DNA from 2 places in the Saccharomonospora xinjiangensis XJ-54 genome. Region 2 is predicted to be linked to the other one. Evidence: riboswitches for the same ligand, from Rfam matches in the RefSeq annotation. Region 2 holds a riboswitch; the other holds the start of a gene.
The links. A riboswitch is a leader RNA that binds a small molecule or an ion and turns the genes downstream of it on or off. The one in region 2 is predicted to bind thiamine pyrophosphate.

Region 1: it holds a riboswitch for thiamine pyrophosphate, as region 2 does, so the genes downstream of both, thiO (glycine oxidase ThiO) here and SACXIDRAFT_RS14795 (thiamine ABC transporter substrate-binding protein) in region 2, are expected to answer to the same signal.

What each region holds. Positions count from the first base shown of each region.
Region 1 is NZ_JH636049.1:2,869,579-2,880,516, reverse strand. Features, by position in the region: gene thiD (bifunctional hydroxymethylpyrimidine kinase/phosphomethylpyrimidine kinase) at 1-614, shown strand, start outside; gene SACXIDRAFT_RS12895 (MarR family winged helix-turn-helix transcriptional regulator) at 629-1,078, opposite strand; gene SACXIDRAFT_RS12890 (thiazole synthase) at 1,159-1,992, opposite strand; gene thiS (sulfur carrier protein ThiS) at 1,994-2,194, opposite strand; gene thiO (glycine oxidase ThiO) at 2,172-3,305, opposite strand; TPP riboswitch at 3,301-3,404, opposite strand; gene thiE (thiamine phosphate synthase) at 3,451-4,128, shown strand; gene SACXIDRAFT_RS12870 (hypothetical protein) at 4,202-5,089, opposite strand; gene SACXIDRAFT_RS12865 (GntR family transcriptional regulator) at 5,257-5,991, opposite strand; gene SACXIDRAFT_RS12860 (SIS domain-containing protein) at 6,160-7,179, shown strand; gene SACXIDRAFT_RS12855 (N-acetylglucosamine kinase) at 7,176-8,180, shown strand; gene SACXIDRAFT_RS12850 (DUF3159 domain-containing protein) at 8,290-8,961, opposite strand; gene SACXIDRAFT_RS12845 (SGNH/GDSL hydrolase family protein) at 9,183-10,025, shown strand; gene SACXIDRAFT_RS12840 (OmpA family protein) at 10,184-10,891, shown strand; gene SACXIDRAFT_RS12835 (hypothetical protein) at 10,931-10,938, shown strand, end outside.
Region 2 is NZ_JH636049.1:3,256,563-3,267,500, reverse strand. Features, by position in the region: gene SACXIDRAFT_RS14815 (ABC transporter ATP-binding protein) at 1-516, shown strand, start outside; gene SACXIDRAFT_RS14810 (ABC transporter permease) at 513-1,427, shown strand; gene SACXIDRAFT_RS14805 (ABC transporter ATP-binding protein) at 1,511-2,557, opposite strand; gene SACXIDRAFT_RS14800 (ABC transporter permease) at 2,557-4,200, opposite strand; gene SACXIDRAFT_RS14795 (thiamine ABC transporter substrate-binding protein) at 4,176-5,249, opposite strand; TPP riboswitch at 5,275-5,385, opposite strand; gene SACXIDRAFT_RS14790 (4a-hydroxytetrahydrobiopterin dehydratase) at 5,417-5,707, shown strand; gene SACXIDRAFT_RS14785 (hypothetical protein) at 5,796-6,050, shown strand; gene SACXIDRAFT_RS14780 (hypothetical protein) at 6,127-6,831, shown strand; gene SACXIDRAFT_RS14775 (phosphotransferase) at 7,075-8,265, shown strand; gene SACXIDRAFT_RS14770 (hypothetical protein) at 8,350-8,718, shown strand; gene SACXIDRAFT_RS14765 (response regulator transcription factor) at 8,764-9,429, opposite strand; gene SACXIDRAFT_RS14760 (sensor histidine kinase) at 9,426-10,922, opposite strand; gene SACXIDRAFT_RS14755 (hypothetical protein) at 10,919-10,938, opposite strand, start outside.

The sequences.
Region 1 (10,938 bases), 390 kb from region 2:
TGGGCGTCGATGCGGCCAAGACCGGGATGCTCGCCTCCGCCGAGATCATCGAGGCCGTCGCGGAAGCGTGCGAACGCGCGGGTATCGGTGGCAACGGGGCGACTCCCTTCGTCGTCGATCCCGTCGCCGCGTCCATGCACGGGCATCCGCTGTTCGACGACGCGGGGCTTTCGGCACTGCGTGAGCGGCTGCTGCCGATGGCGACCGTGGTGACCCCGAACCTCGACGAGGTGCGCCTGCTCACCGGCATCGAGGTGACGCGCAGGGAGCAGATGCCCGACGCCGCTGTGGCTCTGCACGCTCTCGGCCCCCGGTTCGTGCTCGTGAAGTCCGGTCACCTCACCGACGACCCGGAGTGTGTTGACCTGCTCTTCGACGGCACCGTGTTCACGGAACTGCCGGGGCCTCGCCACTCGACACCGCACACCCACGGCGCGGGCGACGCGATGGCTTCGGCACTGACCGCGGGTCTCGCTCGCGGGATGAGCATGCAGGAGGCCGCCAGGTTCGGGAAGTGGTACGTGGCCAACGCCGTCCGGCACTCCTACCCGATGGGGGCGAAGATCGGCCCGGTCTCGGCGTTCTGGAGGGTCGCGGACGAACCGGGCGCCTGAAACCCGGCCGTCAGTCACACCCTCGGCCGCTCCTCCTCGCCCAGCAGCGCTTCCAGTGCGGGAACGGCCGCCTCCAGTGCCTGGCGGTGTTCAGGGGAGAGCCGGTCGATGCGGGCGCTCAACTCGTGAATGCGGGTGGAGCGCACATCGGACAGCAGGCGTTCACCTTCGGCCGTGAGCGCCACGAGCCATGCCCTGCGGTCGATCGGATCGGGCTCGCGGTGCACGTACCCGCTCTCGACGAGCGCGGCCACGATCCGCGACATCGTGGCCGCGGCGACGCCCTCCCGTGCCGCGAGATCCCCGAGGCGCATCCGCCCGCACGACCCGAGCGTGGCCATGGCCGAGATCGCGCCGTGCCCCGGCCCCGGCGCGCTCGCCTGCCGCAGCGACCGGGAGAGCCGTCCGATGATCAGAAACAGCCTTCCGGGTACGTCGGACGACGACTCGGGCGACTCGGTCACATCGGGCTCCTTCGGTTCGCACCTCGGCGGGCTTTGCGCACACCTTACGGTCGGAAAAACCGGCTCAGGAGAGCGACCCTTCAGCGTGGCGGACTCGAAGCGTGTGCCCAGAACCGCTTCGGAATCCGGCCTGCCTGCCGCGCCAGCCTGCCCGCGATCACGGCCGCGCGCATGGCGCGCGCCATGCGCTCCGGGTCCTGCGCCCTCGTGACGGCTGTCGAGAGCAACACGCCGTCGCAGCCCAGTTCCATCGCGAGCGCCGCGTCGGACGCGGTGCCGACACCGGCGTCGAGGATGATCGGAACGCCCGCCCTCGCCACGATCAACTCGATGTTGTGCGGGTTGCGGATACCGAGGCCGGTGCCGATGGGCGAACCCAACGGCATCACAGCGGCACACCCGGCCTCTTCGAGGCGCAGAGCCAGCACGGGATCGTCGTTGGTGTAGGCCAGCACGGAGAATCCGTCGGCCACAAGGCGTTCGGCGGCCTCCAGTGTCTCGATCGGATCGGGCAACAGGGTGCGGTCGTCGGCGTGGACCTCCAGCTTCACGAGGTCGGTGCCGAATGCCTCACGCGCCAACTGTGCGGTGAGCACGGCCTCGGCGGCGTTACGGCAGCCCGCCGTGTTGGGCAGCAGTTCGATTCCGAGGCGCCGCAACAGGTCGAGCACCCCGGAGCCACCCTCGGCGTCGGCCCGCCGCAACGCGACCGTCGTCAGTTCCGTCCCCGACGCGACGAGCGCACGTTCGAGCACGCTCAGGTTGCTCGCCCCACCCGTTCCGATGATCAAGCGTGAGGTCAGCTTGTGGTCGTCGATGACAAGGTGGTCGCCTGCGTCGTTGGTGTGGTCGTGGCTCGTACGGCCCTCGGCGAGAGCGTCCTGGCCCACCTCAGGTTCGGTACCCGCGCTCATGTCACCCTCCCTGCACGGCGGTGAGGATCTCCACCGCCGCCCCTTCGACGACCTCGACCTCGCCCCATGCCCCTCGGCGGATCACCTCGCCGTCCACCGCGACGGCGACTCCCTTGGCGTCCCCGACGGCGATGGCCAGCACGTCGGCGACCGTGCTGCCGTCGGGAAGCTGTCTGCTCTCACCGTTGACAAACACCCGCATCAGCGCGCTCCTCACTCGCGTTCCTGTCCGGTCGTGCCTTTTCCGTGCCGGGCGGCGCCGGGGTGCCCGACAGCCACGCCAGCACCGCGTCCGAGGTGATCGGCGCCAGCAGGAGGCCGTTGCGGTGATGCCCCGTCGCCGCGTACACACCGTCGCTCAGCAGGCCGAGGTAGGGCACGTTGTCGTCGCTGCCTGCCCGAAGCCCTGCCGTGGTCTCGATCAGCTCGTACTCGGTGATGCTCGGGAAAACCCGCTCAGCCCCTTCGAGCAGTTCCCGCACACCCCGCGCTCGCACACCGGTGTCGAAGCCCGCCTCGTACTGCGTCGCGCCGAGCACCAGCGACCCGTCGTCCCTCGGCACCAGGTACACGGGGCGGGACTCGACCACGGCCCTGATCGTGTGCCGTGGCGGGGGGAGTGTGCCCCTGCGCGAACGCAGCCTCAGGATCTCCCCCTTCACCGGCCGCACCGCCGAGGCGAGTTCGGGATGAAGCGTGCCGCTGTGAGCGCCCGCGCAGAGCACCACGGCGTCGAACCGCCGCGCTCCGGACGACGCCGTCGCGACGCGGTCGGCTGCGAGTTCCACCACGGCCTCGGCAACGAACTCCGCACCACGCGCTCGCGCGGCGAGCAGCAGCGACTCCAGAAGGCGGCGGTTATCGACGAAGACGTCGCCCGGCACGAGCAGCCCCGACCGCACAGAGCCGAGGCCGGGTTCCGTGCGGCGGAGTTCCCTACCCGTGACGAGGGTGGCGCTCCTGCCGATGCCGTCGAGATACCCGGCGAGGACGCCGAGCTGGTCGGCATCGGCGCGGTCGAACGCGGCGACGATCGTGCCCTGCGCCGAAAGCCCGCAGTCGAAGCCCTGCGCCCGCAACTCACGCGCGAACGCGGGCCAGCGGCGTAACGACTCCTCACCGAGCGCGAGCGCGGCCTCCTCGCCCGGCCACGCCTCGGCGACGGGCGCGAGCATCCCGCCTGCCACCCAGGACGCACCACCGCGCGCGGGAAGGGGATCGAACACGGTGACGCGGTGACCTGCGGAGACCGCCCGCCACGCCACGGCGAGGCCGATGACACCGGCACCGACGACCGCGACGTCTGTACTCATCGAAGATCACGCTCCCTGCGCCGGCATGACCCGGATCAGGTTCCACGGTCGGAGCGCTTGCTCCCTCTCAGCCCTTCGCGGGCTCCCGTGCGGACGACTGCCAGCCTACCCCGCGCGTGCCGTGCGGCCGTACTACGGTGGCGGCATGCCCGGCCTCGACGGTGATCGCATCAGGAAGCGTCTCGACGACGCGCGGCTCTACCTCTGCACCGACGCCCGCGCGCGTCAGGGCGACCTCGCCGAGTTCGCCGACGCGGCACTCGCCGGCGGCGTGGACATCGTGCAGTTGAGGGACAAGACCGGCGGAAAGCCGCTCGAAGCGGCGCAGGAGATCGCGGCGCTTGAGATACTCGCCGAGGCATGCGCCAGGCACGGCGCCCTGCTCGCGGTCAACGACCGCGCCGATGTCGCGGTGGCCGTGGATGCCGACGTCCTGCACCTCGGCCAGGACGACCTTCCGGTCGCCGTCGCGAGGCGGATCGTCGGTGACGACGTGGTGATCGGCCGCTCGACCCACTCGTGGGAGCAGGCCGCCGCGGCTGCCACAGAGGAAGGCGTTGACTACTTCTGCGTCGGCCCGTGCTGGCCGACCCCCACCAAGCCGGGAAGGGCCGCGCCGGGACTCGACCTCGTCCGCGCCGTGTCCTCCGGCATCGAGACCACGCGACCGTGGTTCGCCATCGGCGGCATCGACCTGGCCCGCCTCGACGACGTGCTGGCGGCGGGAGCCGAAAGAGCCGTCGTGGTCCGCGCCATCACGGAGGCCGGCGATCCCGCCGAGGCGGCGCGGGAGCTACGGCACGGTCTCACCCGCGCGGGCTGAGTCCTCTCGCCGTCCTCTCGCCGTCCTCTCGCCGTCCTCTCGCCGTCCTCTCGCCGTCCTCTCGCCAGCCGCCTCACTCCTGGGAGCCCGGCTGCTCACCTCCCGCGGGATCGCTGGACGGCTCCCGCGACGGCTCGACGGACCCACCGGGTCCCTCGTCAACCGGAGTGCTCTCGTCCGGCTGCTCCGTCGGCTGGGTCGGCTCCACCGGCTCGGTCTCCCCTGGCGGAACGGTCCCGGTGCCGCTGCCGTCCTGGCCGTCCTCGTCGTTCCCGCCGTTCTCACCGCCCTGCTCGCCCTGGCTCTCCCGTTCGTCGGGCGGTACCGACGTCGAGGTGGTGCCGCCGTCGTCCGGCTGCCACAGGCCGTTCTGCGGCGACCGGTGCTCGCCGTCGGCTGCTCCGCCGCGAACGATGCTGCTCACCGTGGTCGAACCGTCCCCTGACAACGCTTTGCCGGTGACACCTTCGTAGCCGGTGACGACGAGCATCCCGATGACGAACGCCAGCGCACTCGTCGCCGCGAGTACCGGTCCCCTGCGGCGCCACCACTGGCGGCGTTCACGGGCGTTCTCGGCCTCGCCAGAGGAGGCCAGCACCCTGGTCCGCTCCCTGGCCTGGTGCATGGCCGCGTACTCGTCCAGCTGCTCCCGGCTCGGCGCGGGTAGGTACAGGGTCTTGTCGAGATCGGCCTGCCGCTCCCTGCGCCTGCGCCGCCCCGCCACAAGCTGTGCGGCCGCGCGGGTCCGCTCCAGGGACCTCATGAACAGTTCGCTGCCGACCGTCGTCACGACACTGAGCAGTCCAGCCCCGACCACGGTGCCGTAAACCCCGAGGGTGGAACACAGAAACGCCGCCGTCACGGCCGCGAGCGCGGCCGCGGCAACCTGCGCCGGTGACAATCCCGGCTTGCCAGGCTCGCGCGAATCGGTGTCGTCTGCCTTCGTCCTGTCGTCGATCATGCCTCTCGATCCGCTCGCACTCCCCGGACAACCCCTCTAACGTGACCATCGCCCGAGTTGCTCCCGGCGTTGCCCGACGTGAGCACGATTACGTCACATCAGGCTTTCCCTGCGAGACAAGACCATCCATTGTGGACCGAGGCCACTGACCCAGCGCGAAGGAACGGTCACGGACGGGTCAGCGTCGTGACGAACTTGTAGCGGTCGCCCCGGTAGATCGAGCGCACGTACTCCACCGGCTTGCCGTCCGAGGCGAACGTCTGCCGTGCCAGCAGCAGCACCGGCATGCCGACGTCGGCGCCGAGCAACTCCGCCTCCTGCGGGCCTGCGAGCGACGTCTCGATGGTCTCCTCCGCCCGGTCGAGTTCCACGCCGTAGCGGTCGCGCAACGCCTCGTACAACGAGCCGCCCGACGCGACGTGCTTGCGGAGGCCACGGAACCGCGCCGACGGCAGGTGCGTGGTCTCCAGCGCCATCGGTTCGCCGTCGGCGAGCCGCAGTCTGTGCAACCTCAGCACCTTGGCGCCGGTGCGGACACCGAGCAGTCTCGGCAGCTCACCCTCGGCGGGGACCTCGTCGATGTCGAGCACCTGCGACGACGGTTCCCTGCCCTGCGCGCGGATGTCCTCGGTGTAGGAGGACAACTCCAGCCGTTGGGCCAGCTTGGGTTCCGCGGCGAACGTGCCCTTGCCCTGCACCCGGTGCAACCGGCCCTCGGCCGTCAGATCGGCGAGCGCCTGCCTGACCGTGGTCCTGGAGACGGTGAACTCCGTCGCCAGTGCCCGCTCCGTCGGGATGGCCGATCCGGCAGGCAGGGATTCCAGCAGGTCGAGCAGGTGTTGTTTGAGCGCCCAGTACTTCGGCTCCCGCTGTGTTCGCGTGCCGGAAAGCGTCTCCACCATTGCCGACTCCCTCACTAAGACACCTACCCCCTCACCCTGGAACGTACCCTGCGGATAGTACGTTGAACGTGGTCAGTATTGGTCTAGACCGGTCAGGCCGCGACCTGGGTGACCGGCTCGGGTGAAAGCAGGGTGACGACGTTGAACGACACCGCATCTGGCAGGCACATGGCCGCCGAGGTGGCGCAGCAACCCGCCGTGCTCGCCGGGTTGGTCCAGGCACGTTCCGACATCGCCTCGGTCGCCTCCCGGATCGCCGAACGCCCCCCTCGGTTCGCCCTCCTGGCCGCGAGAGGGTCGAGCGACCACGCCGCCATCTACGCGAAGTACCTCGTCGAGGTCCTGCTCGGCCTGCCCGCGGGGCTGGTCTCGCCCTCCACCACCACGCTGTACCACGCGGAGCAGGACCTCTCCGACGTCCTGCTGATCTCGGTGAGTCAGAGCGGCGGCTCCTACGATCTGCTCGAGGTCACGCAGACCGCGAGGGCGCGCGGGGCGCTGACCGTCGCCGTCACCAACACCCCGTCGTCACCGCTGACCGAGGCCGCCGAGTTGTCGGTTGACGTCCGCGCTGGCACGGAGAACGCCGTCGCGGCCACCAAGACCTACTCGGCCACACTGCTCGCCCTCTACCTGCTGGTTGACGCGATCCGGGGCGGAAAGGGCGAACACGTCGCCGACATCGGCGAGCTGGCAGAGCGCACCCTCGCCGACACCGAGGACGACGTCGCGAGGGCTGTCGAGCGGTACCGGTTCGCCGACCGTATCCTCACCACCGCCCGCGGCTACTCGTTCGCCACCGCGCTGGAGGGTTCGCTGAAACTCGCGGAGACGAGCTACCTCTCCACCCGCGCCTACAGCGGTGCGGACCTCCTGCACGGCCCTGTCGCCGCCGTTGACACCGAGACCGCCGTACTCGGCGTCACGAGTGCGGGCAAGGGCGGCGCCGCGTTGCTCGACGTGCTCGACACGGTGTCGCAGCGCGGCGCGGACGTGCTGTGCGTCGGCTCGGCGGCGCGTTCCGTGCCCTCGGCCGCGCTGACCGTCCCCATCGCCGAAACCGCCGAGGAGGTCGCACCGATCCTGGAGGTGCTGCCACTCCAGCGCCTCGCGCTGGGGCTCGCGCTCGCCCGTGGCTACGACCCGGACTCCCCGCGCGGGCTTCGCAAGGTGACGAGGACGCGATGAGGCTCGCCGTCGGGGTTGACGCGGGTGGTACGTCCACGCGCGCCATGGTGATCGACGACAGCGGGCACGTCAGGGGCAGCGGCTCGGCAGGTGGAGGGAACCCGAACTCACATCCCCCCGAGTCGGCGGCGCTGGCGATGGCGGAGGCGGTGGCCCGCGCCCTCGGCGAGACCGGAGCGGACCCCGCCGACGTGTGCGCGTGGGTGATCGGCATGGCAGGGCGCAGCAAACTCACGGACCCCACGATCGCCGCCGTGTTCGAGCGCGCGTGGAACGGCCTCGGTCTCGTCCGTGCCGGACGGCCACGACTCGTGTCCGACGCGGTGGCGGCCTTCGTGTCGGCGACGCCCGAACCGGACGGCACGGTGCTCGTCGCGGGCACGGGTTCGGTGGCAGGCCGCATCAGGCAACGGGACCTCGTCGCCACCGTCGGCGGCTACGGCTGGCTGCTCGGCGACGAGGGATCGGGCTTCTGGCTCGGCAGGCAGGCCGTGCGGACGGCGCTCGACGTGCTCGGCGGCAACCACCCGCCGTCGCGGCTCGCCGATGCCGTGCTCCACAAGGCGGGTATCGAGGCGCACGCACCCGACGCGGCCTTCCGGCTGATCACCGCGGCCAACGCGGGGTCACCCATCGACCTCGCCCGCTTCGCGCCGCTGGTGAGCGCCGCACACGCCGAGGGCGACGCCGCCGCGCAGTCGATCGTGGAGCGTGCGGCGGAGCTGCTCACCGAGACCGTCCTCGCGGCGCGCGACGAGGGTGAGACCACTCCGGTTGTGCTCGTCGGCAGCGTGGTGGGCCGGAGCAGCCCGGTGGGCGACGCCGTGCGTGCCGCGCTGACAACCGCGACCGACGCCCCCGTGCTCAGCAGCGACAACGGCGTGCTCGGGGCTGCCTGGCTCGCGGCGCTGGACGCCTTCGGGCCCGGCCTGCCTCGCCCGGAAACGGGTACGGTGGAACAAGGCCCCCGGACCTCCCCCTCGCCGGGGGCCGCTTCCTGACCCGGTGAGGTGCCGAAGCGCCTGTGAGCCGTGCTCAGCCGGTTGCCGGCACAGACGCCGACACTCACGGTTGCCGACATGGTGTGCCGAGGGGTGCCGACAGGTGCCGTCAGCTCCGCTCGACGGCTTCGAGCGACGACGCGGGGTGCCGTAGTCCCGGATGGTCGTCGGGCAAGCAGCGGTATAGCACCCACCCGCTGGCCACGAGGGTGGCCAGCACCAGCGGCCACGACAACACCACCCGCGCGACGCTGAGCGCCACCACATCGCCTGCGGCCCAGAGCGCGCCGAACACGGCAACGCGCACCGAGTACTGGCCCACCCACAGCCAACTGGCGCGGGCGTAGGCGCGCACGAGCGCGGGGTCAGAACGCCACCGCGTCTTCTGGCCCAGCACGAAACCGACCACAACGCCGAGCATCGGCCAGCGCACCACGATGCTGATGGCCCATACGAGCGCGCTCGCGACGTTGGCCAGCAGTTGCGGGAGGAAGAAGTCCACCGCCCGGCCCGTGTACAGGGCGATCAGCGCGGCGACGACCACGGCGGCGAGGCTCACCAGCACAGCCCCCGCCCTGCCGCCTCGGGCGAGGCGGACCGCGCCGATCACGACGCTCACCGCGATCGCGACGGCGGCCCCCCAGCCGATGGACGAACCACCGGCAAGCCAGCCGATCCCGAACGCCACCGGTGGAAAACTCGCGTCCAGCGCACCCTTGCGCCCGCCGAGCAGGCTGGCGAGCGACTCGCGCCTGCCGTCGCCTCCGGACCCGTCGCTCACGTTCTCCAGCGTGCCGCAAACCTCGCCTCCGGGCTTCGACCGGGGCATCACCATACCGAGACGTTCACCACATACACCGAAAACAGCAGGACCAGGAGGGGAAAATTGTCGAGACTGGGGCTTGCGAACCAACCGACGGTAGCGTAGGTGGGTCTCGGGGGTGCATCCTGTCGGGTCGATTGCGGGATTTTCACGGGGCTTTTACTGGGAGGAGACGGTTGGTGACCCACTTCGACAGTTACGTCGCGATCGGGGACAGCTTCACCGAGGGCCTCAACGACACGCTTCCGGACGGCTCGTTCCGTGGCTGGGCCGACCGGCTGGCCGAGATCCTCGCCGGGGGACGCGACGACTTCAGGTACGCGAACTTCGCCATCCGGGGCAAGATGCTCGCGGAGATCATGGATGAGCAGCTGCCCATCGCGCTCGACATCAAGCCCGACCTCGTCACCGTGTGCGCGGGGGGCAACGACATCATCGTGCCCGGCGCCGACGTTGACGAGGTGGCTGCCGAGTTCGAGAAGGGCATCGTGAAGCTGCGTGAGGCAGGCATCGAGGTGCTTATCTTCACCGGTCCCGACACCAAGGGGCTCTCGGTGATGAGCATCCTGCGCAGCAAGGTCGGCATCTACAACGCTCACCTGTGGGCCATCGCCGACCGGCACGGAGCGAAGGTCGTGGATCTCTGGGCCATGCACGTCCTGCACGACCTTCGGGCATGGAGCGACGACCGGCTGCACTTCACGCCCGAAGGCCACCGCCGCATCGCCCTTCGCGCCGCCGAGGTGCTCGGCGTGCCTACCGAGAGCGACTGGCGCGAGCCGTGGCCGGAGAGCACCGCGCCCGTCAACTGGCTCACGCTGCGGCGTTCCGACCTCGAGTGGACGAAGACGCATCTGCTGCCGTGGATTCGCAGGCAGCTGCGCGGCGAGTCGATGGGCGACGGGGTACTGCCGAAGCGCCCGCAGCTCGCGCCGATCACGGTTCCCGCGCCGATGACCACGAAGCAGACCGTCGCGGCGCTGGCGGAGCAGTCCGTCGCCGAGCACTCGAAGTCGGCCTGAGGAATCGAGGAACCGAAGGGGCGTTCCCCTCCGCGATCCCGTAGGGGAACGCCCTTCTTCGGACACCCCTCGGAGACCCGGCCGGAGACGGTCGGTGCTCCACCCCGCGGTGACGTCGAACCGCGCGGTGAAGGGTGCGCTGCCGCTACCCTCGCCCTATGCCGGCTCCGCGTCTTCTCGCCGCGTTCGCCGCCCTCGCGGTGCTGGTCACCGGTGTGCTCGCACTCGTAGCCACCGTCGTCGAAAGGGGCGGCATCGAAGCCGACCTCACCGCCCGCTCGCGCGAGGCACTGAGCCGGTCGGGGCTGCCTGCCGAGGCGGTGAGCTTCTCAGGAAGGGACGCCACCGTGCGAGCGCGCTCGCCGCACGAGGCCCTGCTCGCCGAATCCGTCGTCGAGGACGTTGACGGTGTGCGTTCGGTCGATGTCGTCACCTCCGGCGGGCACGGCGGTCCGCCCACGCCCCAGCGCGGCGCCGCTCCAGCCGATCCTGGGGCCTCGGCCAAGGCACGGCTGCAACGTTCACTCGACGAGGTGCTCGCCGATAACCCGATCACCTTCCGGCCCTACTCCTCCGACCTCACGTCCGGCGGTGAGGACGCCGTGGCGCGGGTCGCCGAAACGCTGTCCGGTGCTCCCACGGATTGGCGGTTCGAGGTAGGGGGCCATACGGCGCGGGTATCCGGTGCGGACCCGGAAAGCGCCGAGGAGCTGTCGTACGCACGGGCCGAGGCGGTGGCCGAGGAGCTGGTGGACCTCGGTGTGCCACCCGACCAGGTGAAACCGGTCGGTTACGGCGATACCCGTCCCCTCTCGCGGCACGGCACATCCGCGATCGACCGGAGGGTGGAGATCAGCGTTCGTTAGCGCACGCGGCGCGAGGCACGACCTGGCAGGAGGCGCACGATGCTGTG
Region 2 (10,938 bases):
CTCGGTATGAAGCAGCGACTGGGACTGGCTGGTGCGCTACTGGCACCCCGCAAGCTCGTCGTGCTCGACGAACCCACGAACGGCCTCGATCCGGCAGGAACTCGCGACGTACGAGCGTTGATCGCCGAGCTGCACGCCGCAGGCGTCACCGTGCTGGTGTCGTCTCACCTGCTCGCCGAGGTCGAGGCCACGTGCACCCATGTTGCCGTGCTCAATCACGGCACCGTGGTCGCGCAAGGAGAACTCGCCGAGCTGCTCGACTCGGGTACCCCTGCCGTCATCGTGTCCACACCCGACTCCGAGAAGGCGCTGAAAGCTCTGCGGCAGGCCCGGATCGTCGCTCGGCCCGCGCCAGGCGGGGTGCGCGTGGATGTGACGACCACGACCCCGCCCGAGGTGGTCGCGACACTCGTGCGCGCCGACGTTGCCGTCTACGAGGTCCACAAGGACAGAACCGGCCTCGAGGACCTGTTCGCCCGGCTGACCCAGGGAGCAGATCCGGAGGAGCGACCGTGACCGAATTCGACCGACCACAGCCCGATGCGTCCACCACGAACGTCGAGGGGCCACTGTGGACTGCCGAACCCGTTGCACGCGATCGCGTGCCGGTGGGCAGACTGCTCCGCTCAGAACTCTCCCTGATCTACCGCAGGCCCCGGAATCTCGTCCTTCTCGGCATCCTCGCGGCGATCCCGGTGATCATGGGAATCGCACTGGCGGTCATCGAGAAGCCGACAGGTGGACCTGACGGTGAGGGCCGGAACGTCGCGCTGCTGACCACGGCAGCCGGCAACGCGCTGGTGTTGCCGGTCGCCGCGTTGGTCGTGTCGCTCACTTTGATGTTGCCACTCGTGGCGGCGATGTCGGGTGCCGACGCCATAGCGGGTGAGCAGGCGAGTGGAACTCTGCGTGGCTTGCTGCTGGCACCTGTCGGACGAGGGCGGGTGTTGTTGGTCAAGGCCGTCGGCGTCGCGATGCTCACGTCCACGGCGGCCGTGCTCATGGCGGTGAGCGGCATCGTCACCGGGCTGGTTTTCAATGGCACCGATGCCTTGTTCACCTTCTCGGGCACGACGGAGTCCTTGCCGGGTGCCGTCTGGCGAGTGTTACTCGCCTCGGCATGGGTTGCGGTGCAGCTATGGGCGGTGGGAGCCGTGGCGCTGGCAGTCTCCACCGTCACCGAGCATCCCATCGTTGTACTGGTGTCGGTCGTCGGCGGGGTGCTGCTCTTCTCCATACTCAGCGCGCTCGAAGCGCTGTCGTGGCTCCATCCGTTCCTGCTCAACACGTCGTGGGAATCCGTGGTGGACGTCCTGCGAGACCCGATCCCACTGGATGCGCTCGGCGAAGGCATCGTCCGCGCGGGCTGCTACATCGTGATCGCGCTGTCACTCGCGACAGCCCGAATGCTCACCAAGGACAGCTGAGGGGCACGGCTATACGAGCGTTGTGTCGCAAGCTCGCGGTACTCCGGCTGTGACGAGGTGACGGCCCTCTGAGCGTCTCCTCGTCACAGCCCCACCGTGGCAATGCCGTCCGCGTCCAGGGTGAGGACAACCCGATCACCGGCTACCGCCCTGCTGGTCATCGCCGCGACCGCGGCCACCTCGGAGAGATCGCCGTCAGGTTTCACCACGAGCCGAACGTGATCACGGCGGTGTACCCGAGCGAGCACTTCGCCCCGCAGCGAACCGGACGGTGGCGCGGCTTCGGAGGCCCGGTCGAGTTCCTCTGCCCGCACAGCATTGGGCCGCAGCCCGATCAGCACATCGCCGGTGCCACACCAGGGGAGTGAAACCTCACCCAACACGCACCGCAACCGACCGTGGTCGGCCCGTCCGTGCAGGAACGTGGTCACGCCGAGAAACCGGGCGATCCGTTCGTCCACCGGCCTGCGCCACACGTCGAGCACATCGCCCACCTGCCGGATCACGCCGTTGTCGAGCACCGCGATCCGGTCGGCCAGTGTGAACGCCTCTTCCTGGTCGTGCGTGACGAGAAGCGTTGTGGTTTTGGTGCGTCGCAGCAGTTCGGTCACCTCGATCGCGAGCTGTTCGCGCAACTCCGCGTCGAGTCCGGACAGCGGTTCGTCGAGCAACAGCAACCGGGGCTGCGGAGCGAGTGCCCGAGCCAGTGCGACCCGCTGTGCCTCCCCTCCGGAGAGTTCCGTGATCTTGCGGCGCTCGTATCCACTGAGGCCGACCAGATCGAGCAGTGTGCGCACCCGCTCCTGCCTGGCCACACGATCCATGCCACGCATGCGCAGACCGAATGCGATATTGCCTGCCACATCCCGATGCGGGAAAAGCTGACCGTCCTGGAAAACCAGCCCGAAGTTGCGGCGGTGGACAGGCACCCCGGCGAGATCGTCACCATCCCAGCACACCCGGCCGCCCGCGGCAGGTTCCAGACCCGCGATCGTACGCAGCAGAGTCGATTTGCCCGACCCCGATGGCCCGAGCAACGCGAGAACCTCACCATCGGCGATCTCGAGTTCGGCATCACGAACCGCGACCACGTCGCCGTAACGGACGGACACACCGGAGACGGTCAACATCAGAATTCTCCCAGCCGCGCATGCGGAGCACGCACGCTCTCGATCACTGCCGCCACGATCACCGTGACCACCATCAGCAGCACGCAGCCCGCGTACGCCATCAAATGGTTCAGCTCGCCCGGCCGGTTGATGAGGTCCGCGACAGCGACCGGCAGCGTGGGCTTGTCAGGGCGAGCCAGGAAACTGGTGGCGCCGAACTCCCCGAGCGCCACGACGTACCCGAACGCCGCTGCCGCGATCAACGACCGCGCCACCAGCGGGAAATCCACTTCCCGCCACACGCGCACAGGGCTCGCGCCCAGCGTCGCCGCTGCCTGACGCAGGCGTTCGTCCACCGAACGCAGCACCGGCAGGATGAGCCGAACGACCATAGGAATGATCACCAGAGCCTGCGCGAAGGGGATCAGGAGCGGCGAGGTCCGCAAATCCCACGGCAGATCACCGAGCGTCACCAGATAGCCGAACCCGACGGTCACCGCCGACACCCCGAGGGGCAGCATCAGGGCCGCGTCGGTGATCTCACCCGCGGTCCTGGCGCCCCTGCTCGGTGAGCGGCGCAGTACGACGACGGTGACCGCCGCGATTATCCCCACCACGAGGGCGAGCATCGTGGCATCGGATGCCGTGCGGAGCGAGTTGAGCGCGGCATCCCATCCTGTGACGTTCAACGCGCCGTCCTGCCCCGCTCCGGACAGTGCCCGGTATCCGTCGAGGGTCCAGCCCTGCCGTCCCGACACTGAGCGAAGAAGCAACGCGACGATCGGGGTCAGCAACAGACCGAGCACCAGCGCCGAGACTGCCACCACAGCCCACTCGCCGCCCTCCGGTCTGCGAGCCGAGTGCCGCGCCGAACGAAGCTGCGCCGCGTGTTCGTTGCGGCGGCGGGCCACCGCGCCGACGCCGAGCGAGGCGACAACGGCCAGGAGTTGCACCAGTGAAAGCGCCGCCGCGCCGGGGAGATCGAGCAGATCCACCGTGCGGAGGTAGATCTCGGTCTCCAAGGTGCGGTAGCGATTGCCTCCCAACATCAGCACCACACCGAAGCTCGTGGCGCAGAACAGGAACACCACGGCCGCCGACGCCGACACCGCAGGGAGGAGCGCGGGCAACGTCACGGTGCGGAACGCCCTGAACCGGGATGCTCCGAGTGATCGGGCCGCGTCCTCGACCCGCCGGTCGAGGTGAGCCCAGAGGCCACCGACGGTGCGAGCCACGACGGCGACGTTGAAGAAGGCGTTGGCGACCATGATGCTGAGCACGCCGCCGTCCGGCCACAGCGCGCGGAACGCCAGCCCGACCACGACAGCGGGCAGGACGAAGGGCACCAGCACGAGCGTGCGCACCACGGTGATCCCGGGGAGCCGCACTCTCGCGAGGACGAAAGCCAGCGGGAACCCGGCGATCAAGGCGACCACGGTGGCGCCCAGTGCCTGCGCGACCGTGAAACCGGCGAGTCGCCACGTCGAAGGGTCGGCGAGCGCCTCGGCAACTCCGCCTTCGGTGAAACCGAGGCGGATGATCGCGACGACGGGCCAGGCGAAGAACAGCCCGAGGAACGCGACCGGCAGGGCGGCCAGCGCGCCGATCGCCGACGCCCGCCGCACGCCGGACCGCGGGCTCAGCCCTCCAGCAGTGAGCGCCATTCCCCGATCCACTGCTCCCGGTTGGCCTCCACTTGTTCACCGGGCAGCGAGATGGGCTCACGCGGCAACGGCGCAGCCTGCGCCCACCCCTCGGGGAGCGCGACGCCCTCCCTGGTCGGATACACGTACATGTTCGCGGCGACGGTGGACTGGAACTCGTGCGAGAGCAGGAAGTCGATCACCTTTCCCGCCTCGTCGGGGTGTTTCGTGCCTTCGAGCACGCCCGCGTACTCCACTTGCCGATAGCAGGTGTCGAGCAGTGCCTTGGTGCTGGTGGTGCCGTCCGGCCGGATCTCGGCGGCGGGAGAGGACGCGTACGACAGCACGATCGGCCGGTCGCCCTCACCCGAGGACCCCGAGAAATCCTGGGTGTATGCCTCGGTCCATCCGCTGACGACCTTCACTCCGTTGTCGGCAAGGTCGCCCCAGTACTCCTTCCAGCCGTCCTCACCGTATTTCGACACGGTCGCGAACAGGAAGGCCAACCCTGGCGACGACGTGGCCGGGCTCGGCACCACGACAAGGTCCTTGTACTCCGGCTCGGTCAGAGCGTCGAGACTCGTCGGCTCGGGCACGTCGTTGGCGGCGAACCACTCCGTGTCGATGTTGACGCAGACATCGCCGACATCGATGGCCGACAGCCGCTGCTGCGGGTCGAGGGCGTAACGCTGCGGGCCCCGGTCCGCCTCGGGTGAGGTGTACGGCTGGAACACACCCTCCGTGAGCGCGCGGGAAGCGAACGTCGAATCGACTCCGTACGCGACGTCGGCGATGGGGTTGTCCTTGGTGAGCACGAGCTTGTTGGTCAGCTCCCCCGCATCGCCTTCCTTGCGGATCTCGACGCGGATGTTCGCCCGCTGTTCGAAGGCATCGACCACCTCTTGCGGGACGGCCCACGACTGGTGGGTGACGAGGGTGACCGTCACCGGCCCTTCCTCGGGCTCGTCCTCAGCACCGATGACCGTGCATCCGGCCGTCAGCGCCCCGGCCGAGAACAACGCGATCGCCGCGCGCAACGACGTTGACCACTGGCCCGACCTCTGGCCCATTCAGCCTCCTCGCCGTGACCGCGCAGGAAGCTGCCGTACACCTTCCTGCGTCGGCATGATCCGAATCAGGTGCGGACGGTCGTGGGCCGCGTGCCCACCTCTCAGCCCGGCGCGCCGGACTCCCGTGGCAGCGTGCAGCGTACCCGTCCCCGTACCACGATGAGCGCATGACGGAGCTACTCAGTGACCAAGGCATCGACGAGGCCCTGCGCGAGCTGCCCGCGTGGCGGCGCGTCGGCGACGCGATCGAGCGCGAGACCGAGCTGGCGAGTTTTCCGGAAGCGATCGAGGTGGTGAACCGGGTCGCCGAGCTGGCCGAGGCGGCAAACCATCATCCGGACATCGACATCCGTTGGCGCACGGTCATTCTCCGCTTGAGCACCCATTCCCACGGCGGAGTCACCGACAAGGACATCGCTCTTGCACGGGAGGTCGAAAGAGTGTTCCCGAGCGTATGATTCCGGCCTTTTCGGGCAACTCTCGGGCGGATGCCCAACGTTGGGATTGGTGAGAACCGATCACCTTGAAACCCGAGGGGAGTGCGCGATGATCCGCATCGTCCGGCGTGCGCCGTTCGCGTCGGCGCTGGCTCTGTTGGCGGTCTTGCTGGTGGGGGCGATCCAGCCCGCGATCGCCGAGCCTGCGGATACGGAGCGACCTCCCGAGAGCGCGCCGACCGCTCCGCGCGACGAGGTCGTCCAGGCTCTCGTCGTCGGAGGAACGGCCTTCGCGCTGATGGTCGCGGCTGGCGCCGCCGTGTTGTTCTACACGGCCCGACGTCGTCAAGATGACCCGCTGTGATGTTGTGATTACCCTCTGGGGCGCAAGCCGCGGTGTGGAAGGTCCCACCGTGGGCCTTTCACACCGAGGGAGCACGATGTTTTCGCAGCGTGGCGTGGTGACCGTGGTGGCGCCGTTGGTGGCGGTCGTACTGGGGTTGGCGGGTTGTTCCGGCTCCTCGGGCACGCCGAGTGGGGAGGCGGCGCCTGCGGGTAGCTCGCAGTCCAGGGCGGCTGACGAGCAGGCCATCCGTGACACGTTCGAGCGATATCGCACCGCACTGCGCGAGCAGGACGGCGAGTCGGTGACCTCGCTGGTCACCGCGGGAACGCTCGACTACTACGGTGAGCTCGCCGGGTTGACCGCGACCGGAGGTCCCGAGGAGATCGGGGCACGGGGCATGACCGACCGCATGAACGTCGCCATGCTGCGGCACAAGTTGGGGGCAGGGAAGGCTGAGGGCATGGACGGCAAGGCTCTGCTGACTTTCGCCGCGAAGGGCGGCCTCGTGGACAAGTCGGCCGTCGAGGACTTCTCGCTCGGGGAGATCACCGTCAAGGGCGACACCGCGGTCGCGTCCGTGTCGCCGTCACGCCAGGACGGCCCTCAACTGCCCCCGCGCACCTTCGCGAGGGAGTCGGGTCAGTGGCGGGTCGATCTTCTCCCGATGATCGAGAACACCGACAAGACGCTCGCCCAATTGGCCGAGAAGTACAAGCTGACCGAGGACGAAGTGATCTTCAAACTCCTCTCGGCGGCCACAGGGAAGCAGGTCGGCCAGTCGATCTTCGCCAAGCCGTAACGATTCGGGTGATCAACGCGGTGATCGGGGTGCCGAGGTACGTCGAAGGGACCGTCATGCATCGGAACGCACCCGCGCTGACCCCGAACCAGCGCGCCGGGATCTGGGCGCTCGCCACCGCGATCACGCTGTTGTTGATCATCGCTTTGGGGGCGCTCGGGTGATCGCCTCGAGGTGAGAGGGTTCTCATCCGGAACTCATCGTCGGCCAACGCGCCTGGTGCACTCTGGGGCGAATGACCGCGTGCCCACTCCTTCTCGAACCTCTGACCTGCACCTTTTGCTCGGCTCGTCCGCGAGGGAGCTCGTCGCCGCCGTGCTCGGTGCCTCCCCTTTCCCGGCTGCCGAGGTCCGGTCGGTGCGGCCCATGTCGGTGACCGTGCAGCCTTCCGGTGCCGCGCTCGTCCGATACGCCGTCGAGTTGGGCATGCCTGACGCGACCGTCGTGCGGGAGACACTTGTGGCGGCGACAGGCTCTCTGCTGCCCCGAGGTGCGGCCGTGGTGGAGGGTGATATCGACGCCAGGCAGATCGCGGTGGGCCTGTGGCGGTGGCCGAACGACCCCGCGCTTCCCGCACTGCCGCGGCTTCTCGACCCGCACCGCCTGAGAAGCCTGCTCGCGTCGGCCGACGTATCCGGGGAGCATCCGCCGATCGTCCGGGTGCTGTCGTACCGGCCGACGCGGCGGGCGGTGCTGGAGATCACGACGGGGGAACAGCGGCTGTTCGCGAAGGTCGTCACCCCGTCGCAACTGCCGGGGCTTCGCGACCGCCACGATCTGCTTGTGCAGTGCCTGCCTGTGCCTCGCTTGCTGATCACCACCGACGACGGGCTCGCGCTCATGCCCGCTCTGCCCGGCTCCTCGGCTCGCACCGCATTGCGCCTGCGCGATCCGCTGCCAGGCCCTGCCATGTTGGAGGACGTACTCGACCGCCTTCCTGCGGCTCTCACGGGCCTGCCGCGCCGATCCGATCACCGGCGGAGTGCCCACCACTACGGGGCCGTCCTTGCCATGACAGTTCCGGAGGAAGGCCATCGCGTCACCACTCTCGCCGACGCGATCGCCGACGCCGATGTCGGTGAGCATCCCATCGTGCCGACGCACGGTGACTTCTACGAACATCAACTCCTGACAAGCGGCGGCCAGGTGACAGGTCTGCTCGACATCGACACGGCGGGCCCTGGGCATCGACTCGACGACTGGGCGAACCTGCTGGCCCATCTGTCGGTCACCGGAACCCCACAGGCTCGCCGATGGAGAAGCGAGATCCTGTGGCACGTTCGAGACCGTTTCCGCATGGACGACCTGTGCCCGCGAGTGGCGTCCACATTGCTTGGCCTGGCCACCGGCCCTTTCCGCACACAGCGAGCCGGTTGGCGGGAGCGCACCCGGCAACGCATCGATCTGGCCGAGCACTGGCTCACCTCACCATGAGAGTCCCCTCATCCGATTCTCCGGCCCTTCTCATGCAGCCGCGGAATGCTGGATCACGTCGAAGTCATGGAAGGGAAAAAGACGATGGCAATGACCCCCAACTGGAAGATCCTGACCGTCGGCGCCGCGCTCGCGGGCCTGGGCGTCACCGGCACGGGAATCGCGCTGGCCGACGACGCCACCAGCACCTCGCACACCAAGGCGATCGAGGTCACCGCAGTCGGGTCGCCCGGCGCCTCACCGACTCCGGCCGCGCCGACGGAGGACGACCACCGCGCGGGCAGCACGGGCACCGAGCACAACGCCGATGACGCTGACGACACCGCCGACGACACGGACAACACGCCCGACGGCAACACTCCCGACGAGACGGACGACAGCCCGGACGACGCCCTCGACGGCACGGACGACACCCCCGGCGAGGCGGACGACAATACGCCCGACGGCGACTGAGTGCGGCCGGTCGGCCTGCTCGCCCCGAGCCGGCCGACCGGTGGTTCAGTCGCGTTCCTCCAGCCGGTATCCCATGCCGCGCACCGTCGTGATCCGGTGCGCCCCGAGCTTGCGCCGCAGGTAACGGACGTACACATCGACGACGTTGGAACCCGGGTCGAAGTCGTAACCCCACACCCTGCTCAGCAGTTGTTCCCGCGACAACACCTGGCCGGGATGCCGCAGAAAGGTCTCGGCGAGGGCGAACTCCCTCGCCGAGAGATCCACCGTGTCGGTGCCCACGTGCGCCCGCCGCGTCCGCAGGTCGAGCCGTAGCCCGCCGTACGCGAGCACGGTCGGCTCGGTGGCGCGTTCGGGCACCAGCCGAAGCCTCACGCGGGCCAGCAGTTCCTCGAACCGGAACGGCTTCGGCATGTAGTCGTCGGCGCCACCCTCAAGACCCGCCACCGTGTCCTGCACGGAATCCCGCGCGGTCAGGATGATCACTGGAATCGGACAGCTCTGCTCACGAAGCTTGCGCAAGACCGTGAATCCGTCCATGCCCGGCAAGCCGATGTCCAGCACCATCAGATCGAACGAGCCGGTGAGCGCGTACTCGTACGCCGAGGGACCGTCCTCCACCACGGTGACCGCGAAACCGTTTGCCCTGAGTCCTTTCTCGACGAACGCCGCAATCCGAGGCTCGTCCTCCGCGATCAGGATTCGGCTCATCGTCCTCCTTCGACGTGCTTGGGCTGCGGTGTCCCGGCCGCGATGGGAATCTCCACCGTGAACGTGGCGCCACAATTAGGTTCGCTGTCCACCATGGCCCTTCCCCCGTGCGCTGCGGCGATGGCTCTCACGATCGACAGGCCAAGGCCCGCACCCTCGGAACCGCGGCCCGATTCGCCCCGTGCGAACCGCTCGAAAATGCGCTCCCGGTCTTCTTCGCGGATTCCGGGGCCAGAGTCCGACACCTGGAAGCGCACGGTTCCGTCATCACGGTGGGAGGCGAACGCGATACGCCCTCCCCTCCGCGTGTACCGGGCGGCGTTGTCGGCGAGCGCCACGACGGCCTGGGTGATGCGCTGCGGGTCCATGACGGCCTCGCCGTCGGCCACGTGGTCGAGCGTCCAGTCGCGCCCACCGAAACCGGTGATCTTGTCGTAGATCGCCTCGGTGAGCGCCGCGACGTCCACCGATTCGGCGCGCAGGAACTCCGGCTGCTCCGACCGCGCGAGCAACAGCAGGTCGGACACCATACGGTTCATCCGCCCCAGTTCGTCGTCCACCAAGGCCACGGTGCTTCTGACGTCCTCATGGTCTGTGGGGTCGAGGACTTCGAGGTGCCCTCTCACGATGGTGATCGGGGTGCGGAGTTCGTGCCCCGCGTCGTCAATGAACCGGCGCTGCACGGCTACGGCGTTCTCCACGCGGTCGAGCATGGCGTTCACCGTGTCGGCGAGTTCCCCGATCTCGTCGCCAGGACGCGAGGACGACCGGGGAATACGCCGGGAAAGATCGACGTCGGTGATCGAACGCGCTGTCGTCGTGATGTCGCGCAGAGGCCGTAGTATGCGGCCTGCCACCAACCACGCACCCGCGGCGACGAGCAACATCGTCACCGCCCCCGCGGCGAGCATCAACCGGGCTGTCTGGTTGACGTCTTCCCGTTCCCTGTCCGCGAAGTACGCGGCGACGAGCACGCCCGCACGCGGGTCGTTCTCCAATCGCACCGGCACGGCGACGTAGCGCACTTCACCGGCAGCGCTCCCGTAACTTCCGGCCTCAGGCCGGATCACCGTCGATACGAGCGCCGTGAAATCGGGATCGCTCGCCAATGGCACAGGCGCCTTTTGCCTGCTCTGGTAGGCGAACGTGCCGTCAACGTATCCGATGAACTTCTCGTTCGGCCTCGCGAGGTTGTAGGTGATCGCGGCGTTGAGCACCTCGTCGATCCCGGTGAACGCCTGCCCCGTCGCGGGGTCGATGCCGCTTTCGGTGAGGGTGCTGAACTCCTCGATCTCACTGCGCAGCGCGTCGTCCATGCGCCTGTCCACATCACCCACGGACAATCGCCACGTCGCCAGGGTGAGCGCGCCCAGCGCCACCAACACCAGCAGCAACATCCAGCCGATGATGCGAGCACGTGCCGTGGACAGCGCGCGGTGTCGCGGCCTGCGAACGGACGCCGAACGCGCTGTCGTCGTACCGGTCGCGGTCATCGATCGCTGTCGAGAT